One region of the Shewanella sp. WXL01 genome, then DNA from elsewhere that is predicted to be linked to it. Evidence: predicted binding sites of a transcription regulator. Region 1 holds the regulator's gene; the other holds the start of a gene.
The links. The regulator MetJ, encoded in region 1, represses methionine synthesis genes. The targets are predictions, from matches to a motif close to TAGACGTCTAGACGTCTA.
Positions count from the first base shown of each region.

Region 2: the regulator MetJ is predicted to act here: its motif matches at 2,717-2,734, upstream of G3R49_RS07880 (cystathionine beta-lyase).

Region 1 is NZ_JAAIKQ010000001.1:536,514-540,711, reverse strand. It holds gene G3R49_RS02150 (bifunctional aspartate kinase/homoserine dehydrogenase II) at 1-107, opposite strand, end outside; gene metB (cystathionine gamma-synthase) at 209-1,369, opposite strand; gene metJ (met regulon transcriptional regulator MetJ) at 1,578-1,892, shown strand; gene G3R49_RS02135 (sulfite exporter TauE/SafE family protein) at 2,033-2,773, shown strand; gene G3R49_RS02130 (LysR family transcriptional regulator) at 2,912-3,823, shown strand; gene G3R49_RS02125 (outer membrane beta-barrel protein) at 3,961-4,198, opposite strand, start outside.
Region 2 is NZ_JAAIKQ010000002.1:636,361-640,558, forward strand. It holds gene G3R49_RS07865 (SDR family NAD(P)-dependent oxidoreductase) at 1-779, shown strand, start outside; gene ykgO (type B 50S ribosomal protein L36) at 870-1,007, opposite strand; gene G3R49_RS07875 (type B 50S ribosomal protein L31) at 1,007-1,255, opposite strand; gene G3R49_RS07880 (cystathionine beta-lyase) at 1,462-2,658, opposite strand; gene G3R49_RS07885 (HAMP domain-containing sensor histidine kinase) at 2,862-4,142, opposite strand; gene G3R49_RS07890 (response regulator transcription factor) at 4,165-4,198, opposite strand, start outside.

The DNA.
Region 1 (4,198 bases):
AGATCGTCGCTATTGCCATGGGTCAATATAATGTGTGCGACACGGCGATAACAGTCCGCATCAGCCAGACTTGAACCACCAAATTTATGTAAATGACCTCGTGCCATTTGTCACTCCTTAAACTACGCGGCAATACTCGATATGTGCCGCGTACAACTTACTTTATTGCGTGCGATTTTCTAAATATATGTGGACAAAAATTAACGCTTTATAGAGCTGCAACCGCATCTAAGCCAGCTTTGATGTCTGCGCTTAGATCGTCACCATCCTCAATGCCGACAGATAGTCTCAATAATGTGTCTTCAACACCAGCCTCTAGGCGAGCTTCTCGCTCCATTGCACGGTGGGTCATGGTTGCCGGAACGGCTACTAAACTTTCCACGCCGCCTAAACTTTCAGCAACACTGAACAATTTCAGCGCATCTAAAAAGGCGACAACCTCGGCCTCACCACCTTTAAGCTCGAAACTTAACATAGCGCCGAAACCTTTTTGTTGTTTCTGCGCAATTTCGTGGCCTTGATGGTCAGATAATCCCGGGTAATACACTTTTGCAACGCTTTCATGGCTAGTTAGCAGCGCAACAATCTTTTGTGCATTGGCTTGATGCTCACGAATACGCACACCTAAAGTGCGAATGCCGCGTAATGCTAAGTAACTGTCAAAAGCGCTGCCCGTAAGCCCTAAGGTATTCGACCACCAATGTAATAACTCGCCTAGCTCAGCATCTTTTGCGACTACTGCGCCGCCAACCACGTCACTATGGCCATTGATATATTTAGTAGTGGAATGAATCACGATGTCGGCGCCTAAATCGAGCGGCTGCTGCAAAATTGGCGACAAGAAGGTGTTATCAACCACAACCCAAGCGCCAACCTCGTGGCTTGCCTGTGCAATGGGTGCAATATCCACCACTCTTAATAGCGGGTTTGATGGGGTTTCAAGCCAAACCATTTTTGGCTTTTGCTTAATTGCCTGCGCTAATGCTTGCTCATCGGTTTGATCGACAACCAATAATTTAAACGCGCCCTTTTTGGCAAGATTTGTGAACAAACGATAGCTGCCACCATAACAATCGTGGGGTACAACGATTAAATCCTCAGGCTCAAGTAGACTGGTGACCAAAGTAATGGCCGCCATACCGGTACAGGTCACAACACCTGTTGCTCCGTTTTCAAGTTGAGCAATAGTATCTCCAAGGATATTACGGGTTGGGTTACCCGAGCGGCTATAGTCGAACTCGCGTGGATTTTTATGACCATCAAAAGAGTAGTTGGTCGACAGATAAATCGGCGGCACAACCGCGCCATACTGGGTGTCACTTTCAATACCTTGGCGCACTGCCACTGTCGCATTTTGAGGTTTGGCCATCATTGACTCCTAAATCAACCACTCAAGAAAGAGATGTCTAGACGTCCAAATGTACCTAACCCAAACATCAGCGTCAATAGGAAATAGCCATATAGACATCTAAACATCGAGAAATCTATTTGCATTGCACACAATTTCGTTGCAATAATTTGACTAACGTAGATAAGGGGTTAAAATCAGCCCCGAATTCAAAGCTAAAGGTGAGTTAATGACTGAGTGGAACGGCGACTATATTAGCCCATACGCCGAGCATGGCAAAAAGAATGAACAAGTAAAGAAGATTACTGTGTCCATCCCTTTAAAGGTGCTAAAAGTATTAACTGACGAGCGTACTCGCCGCCAGGTAAATAACCTACGCCATGCCACTAACAGTGAGCTGTTATGCGAAGCTTTCTTGCATGCATACACAGGTCAGCCACTGCCAAATGACGATGACTTATCTAAAGAGCAACCAGACCAAATTCCTGCTGAAGCAAAAAAATTGATGGATGCTATGGGCATCGAGTGGGAAGACGTAGAATAGTCTGCAAACCATATCGAATTTTAAGATGCTTCAATCGCTCAGGTGGTTGAAGCATTTTTTATTACTCTCGCACCTATTTTTTGCTCCCGCGCCAAGGCGCAGCTTGCTCAAGTTCAAGCCATAATAAATATGGAAGTAACATGACAATAGTCGACCCGTTAAGTCTGATCCTAGCTTCAATCATCATGTTTGCTGGTGCGCTAACTCAAAGCCTAATTGGCTTTGGTTTAGCAGTTGTGGCAACGCCGCTGTTGTATATTGTCGACCCAGACTTAGTGCCTGTGCCGGTAATATTAATGGGCTTTTCGATTTCAGCGTTGACCTTATATCGCGAGCGCAGCGCACTTGAATTTAACGGACTACAATACGCTCTCATTGGCCGCGTGCCAGGCGGACTCCTTGGTGCCAGTCTACTGATACTCGCACCAGCTGATATTCTCGGCCTAATGATTGCAGGTATTGTGCTGCTAGCAGTATTACTTAGCATCTATAAAATCACTGCGCCCGTGAATAAGCTCACCTTGTTTATTGCTGGGATCTTTTCGGGGATTTTTGGCAATATTGCCGCGATTGGCGGCCCGCCATTAGCAATACTGTTAGCTGGCAAAGCCGCTGCTGACTTTCGCGCTGCTTTATCTGCGTTTTTTGTCTTTAGCTCAATGATCGCACTGGCCATATTGGCGATATATGGATTAGTACAATGGCAACATCTCGTTATCGCGGCCATGCTTTTGCCCTCTGTGATATTAGGGCACAAAGTGGCTGGTAAATATGTACACAATATTGATAAAGACCTGACGCGAAAAGTCACCTTTATTTTGTGTAGCTTAAGCGCGCTCATCCTGGCTACTAAATCAATTATTAGCTTAATGGCTACTTAGTTTGCCCTCACGTTTGTCAACTTTCATCGCTTAGCGATGGTGTCGCTGTGAGTTCCATCATGCTTATCAACGTGTTGTTTGACAGTAATCTCTTGATACATCTACACTCATTCTTTTGTCTAACCTAAGGTGTATCAGTTGAATATCAATGACTTAGAGTTATTTATAGCGGTTGCTAAACTCGGTAGCTTTTCTAAAGCCGCAGATTCATTTGATACCAGACGCGCGTTAGTTAGCCGCCGAATTGGCGAGCTAGAAAAACAATTAGGCGCGCCACTTTTTATTCGCACCACGCGCGCAATGTCGCTAACTCCCAGTGGCGAGCAATTCTTAGAGCAAGTGGAGCCTTTAGTTGGGCAATTTCTCAATGCTGCTCGCATGGTTGAAAACCAGCAATCTCAGTTACAAGGGAAGCTTAGAATTGGTCTCTTGCCATTTATGGAGCGACTGCTCGATAGGCAAATAGCGGAGTTCATGCGAAAGCACCCACAAATCAAACTAGAGATCTTTATGGTCTCAGGTGGCTATCGCGAGCTTACTCGGCTCGGGTTAGATTTTGTCATTGATGTAGGCAAGCTAGAAGACAGCAGCTTTGTTGCCAAAAAGCTCACATCTTTCAAGCTAAAACTCTTTGCTACACCAGAATATCTGGCGCAGCACGATGAAATCACTTGCGTGGAGGACTTGGCGAAACACTCAATGATTGCCTCAACTGGCGGCACAATCCAAAACCATATCATGATCGATGACCAGACTTTTTCTATCGATTACAGCCTAGTCACCAACGACTTTAGTTCCTTATTTAGTTTTTGTCTTGCCGGTGCTGGAATCGCTTTTCTGCCCTACAGTCTTGTCACTGAGCATCTAGAAAACCAACAATTAGTCAGTATCTTGCCTGAGATTGAGTCTGACTATATTGACTCATATCTGGTTTATCCAAGTCGTCAACATATGTCACTAGCCGCAAAAATGTTTGCCAGTAATATTATTGATGTCGCGCAAGAACTGGATAAGTCAGAATCGGCTTACTACTCAAATAAATTAAAATAATGGCAAAACCCAAATACAAAAAAGGCATAACAAGATGGGATGTTATGCCGTACAAATGCTGTACAAAAAATAGGGAGTTAATATAAAACTGGTGGGTTTCAACCTACCCACCGTGAGTTGATGGACAAAATGAACGCTTAGAACTTGTAGTCAAACGTCAGGTAGATTTGCTGACTATCACTAATTTCGATGCCATTTTTGTCATAGTCTTGAGCAAGGTAGCGATAGCCTAAGTCGCTTGAGAAATGCTCCGTCCACTTGTATTGCACACCAGCTTGACCACCCCAAACAAAATCTGCCGATGATTTACCACCAATCTTGTTGTCATTGGCACCCGCGGTAACACCGACGAATAGGTTAACGTCTTTATGTACA
Region 2 (4,198 bases), on a different contig from region 1:
AACTTGAGCAACTCACTGGCCGCAATATCTTTGAAGTTATCACAATAGATGTCAGCAACCTTGATTCTGTTGCTAATGCCGTTAACTCATTACCTCAAAGTGTCGATGCTTTGGTTATGAATGCTGGTGGTACTGGCGGCAAGCATTTCCATAATTTAAACAGCAGCGGTGTAACCGAGATTTTTGCCGTAAATCTACTTGGGCATAGTGTATTGGCTGAGTCGCTGCTCACTAGCGGTAAGCTTAATCACGTGGCAGTTTATGCTGGCTCTGAAGCTGCGAGAGGTGTTGAGGAGATGGGCATGAAGCGCCCAACATTTGATACGTCATCTGTGAGTGAGTTTGTTGGTTTAGCACAAGGGAGTTATTTGAGTTCAGTTAACGATCCCACTGTTGCTTATGGTCCAATTAAATATATGGGCGCATTATGGATGTCGGCAATGGCGCGCCGTTACCCACAAGTACGTTTTGTCACTATGAGCCCAGGTGCAACAATTGGTACCCAAGGATTTGATAGTTTGCCATTGCTAAAACGAGTTATGATGCAATCGGCGATGAAGGTGATGCTATTACTGGGTAAAGCGCACAAGGTTGAAACCGGCGCGAGCCGATACATGGATGCCGTATTCAATGCAAATTATAAGAGCGGTCTATTCTATGCGAGTAGGAAGGGGTTAACAGGTGAGCTAGCTGATCAAGCGACGCTGTTTGCTGATATTGCCAAAGAGCAGTATCAAGAAAATGCCTATCAAGCGATTAAGCAGTTAGCACCAATGTGACAATAGATGACTAGCAAAGGTGACAGTTCGGGCTAAAGAGTAGTTGGTTATTCCTATTCTTTAGCCGCGATTCATTACAATGTATACGTGTTACTTGCGTGCCTTGCCTTGTACGGCTTTAAATCTTGGATTTGATTTGCAAATCACGTAAACGCGACCACGACGTTTAACCACTTGGCAGTCAGGATGGCGCTGTTTAGCGCTTTTTAACGAGCTTAAAACTTTCATTAGCCAAACGTTCCTTTAAATTTGTTCTTAAATTTAGCTACGCGGCCCTGGTTCTTAGTCGTGCGTTGCTCACCAGTGTAGTAAGGATGAGATTGACTCGATACATCAAGGTTATAGTAAGGGTAAGTTTTACCCTGATATTCAATTGTTTGATCAGTCTTTAACGTTGAGCCCACTACAAAGTATGCGTCACACGATGTGTCGTGAAAAACCACTTGGCGGTATTCAGGATGGATATCTGGTTTCATTCGCTTCTCCTTGATAAGTGCAGGAGATAATAAATGCTATAAGGTATCATTGCAAATGATAATTATTTTTATTTGCATCTTAAGGTTGGGCTGATGGTAACTACTTATCGATTGACTAGGGCGAATTTAGCCGTAAAACAAAAACAGGTAGCTGTTAGGCTACCTGGGTATTAATTTTAGTCGATTAAATTACTTAGCTAATGCGATTACTTGCATGAGTTTACGACTAGGTTATAACGCTCAAAAGCAGCATCAAGATCGGCAATCAGGTCATCAACATCTTCAAGTCCGATATGCAATCGAATCAATGGCTTTGATGTATCCCAATTAGTAACCGTGCGGATTTTATCTAGACCAAAATAGCCTAAGATCAGGCTTTCATAACCGCCCCAAGAGAAGCCCATTTTAAAGTGCTGCATGTTTTCAACAAATGCGGTGACAGCTTTAAGGTTGCCTTGCTTTAAGACAAATGAGAACAGACCATTACCGCCACAGAAATCGCGCTTAAAAAACTCATGCCCTGGGCAGGTGTCAAACGCCGGATGTCTTAAATGATCGACTTCTTCACGCGCTGCGAGCCAGTTAGCTACTTTTAGGGCATTTTGTTCGTGCTGTTTAAGACGAACCCCTAAAGTGCGAAGACCACGGTTTGCTAGATAAACGTCATCTGGGGAGGTGGTAAGCCCCATTAAATAGCTGTGTTCACGTAGGCGCGGCCAGTGTTCTTCGTTCGCCGTTGCTGTGCCAATCATCACATCTGAATGACCCACAATGTATTTAGTCGCAGCTTGAATAGAGATGTCGATCCCCATTTCAAATGGTCGGCAATTGATTGGCGATGCCCAGGTGTTATCTAACATGGTGATAATATTGTGCGCCTTGGCAACTTCACAAATGCCAGGTACGTCTTGAATTTCCATGGTAATTGAGCCTGGTGATTCCAAAAATATTACCTTGGTATTAGGGCGAATAAGCTCTTTAATGTCCGCGCCGATGAGCGGGTCGTAATATGTGGTTTCTACGCCGTAACCGGCAAGCAGTTTGTCACATAAATCGCGTGTTGGCTCATAGACGTTGTCGACCATTAACAAATGATCGCCTTGACCTAAGAACGACAATAAAGCGCCACTGATTGCCGCAGCACCTGAAGGGTATAAAGCTGTGCCACAGCCGCCTTCAAGTTCAGCGATAGCTTGTTGAAATGCAAAATGAGTGTGGGTGCCACGGCGCCCGTAAAATAGCTCGCCGTTGGTTTTGTGTTTAATGGCGTGGCGCATGTCATCCATCGAGTCAAACACTACGGTTGATGCACGGTAAACAGGTGGGTTAATAATGCCTTGGGTGTATTTCTTATCTCGGCCTGTGCTGACAATTTGAGTTGCCAATTTATCGTGCTTGCTCATAACGCGCCGCTCTCCTTAAACCACATTTTGGGTAAATAGCTTCTTTATTTTAGCTATCTTAACATCTAGATGGCTAAATGTAAGTGGCTATACTCGCAAATATGAAGTGTTGCTAAATATAAGGTGCTTATAAAAATTGAGTGCTCGTTAATATGAAACAGGCGCGAGCCACCTGACCAATGCCCTTAGCACAAGCCACAGCACTAAAAACTCAGCTCTGCCACACAACCTTGTGGCTCATTGGGTTTGAGTTGAAATTGCCATTGATAGCGTTGGCAAAGCGTATCAACGATAACTAGCCCCAAACCATGGCCAGTTTGGTTGTGCTCATTGTGACTCAGGCCATGCCCGTTGTCGCTAACGGTAATCGCATTCTCACTAATAATGATTTCAATCGCTTTGTTGTCTTGCTCAAGATCTGTGAGCGCATTAATGGCATTTTGTATTAAGTTGCCCAGTAGCATTTTAAGTACGGCTTCACTTGGAATGATATGAGGTGTTGTTTGAATGTCTAGCTTTAAGCTAATACCTCTTTGGTTAGCTGTGGTCACATGGTTCGACAATATCTGCTCTAGCTCTTGTGACTCTAACAGTCTTGGCTGAGCTTGTGAGTTAGGGTTTTCTTGTTTGACGATATGCAGCAGGGCATCGACGGTATTTTGCATATCTTGGCTGGCGCGAACGATACGCTCACGTTGTTTTTGTTGAAATGCCTGCTCTTGATTGTGACCAAGTAACACTGCTGCGCCGCGCACGATACTCAGTGGTGTTCTCAATTCATGGCTGGCATAACGTGCAAAGGCCTGTTCCTGTTTAATGCGTTGCTCGCTGTTTTCGCGGTATTGATTGAGGCTGTCGGTTAGAATGCCAAACTCGGTTACCGCGCGGCTGCTAATCGTAAAAGAGTCTGGTAGCGGGTGTTGCTGCAGCTGATCGCTTAGCTGATTGATAGGTTTGATCATTGGGCTCAGCACTTTGGTCGCGACCGTGTTGAGAATGACAAATAACACAGACATTAGCAGTACACAAAATAATAAAGTGCGTTGCCATTGCACATCGGTGAGCTCAGAGTATTGTGCTAGCGAGATAATATACACTTCTTGCACGCCCTTACTGGTGACTAGTTTGGTTTTGTAGACAAAGTAATCAATAGATTGGCTATGAATTTCGGTTTGGTATTCACTGGGGAACTGGGCGGCTTCTTTAAACTCATCTGGCAGTTGCTCTGCGTGAGAATAGGCGATGACCGTTGGCGAAACCGTTAGCGGAAATCCCGCAGATTGCTCCAAAGCTTCTCCAACATAGGGTTTTGCTTGCTCAAGATTCCTAAGGCTTACCTGATCTTCAACCCATTGCATGACGCCAACCATGACTAAAAATACAAACCCAGCACTGATAAAGCTGATGGCTGCAAACGCAAGCCTTAGCAGCGTCATCAGGGAGCGAGAGGAATATTGGCCGGTGGAGGCTTTGTCTTTGGGCATGGTATGAAACGCCTTGCTGTTTTTAAGATTGTTGTAATTTAAAGCCAACTTTTGGC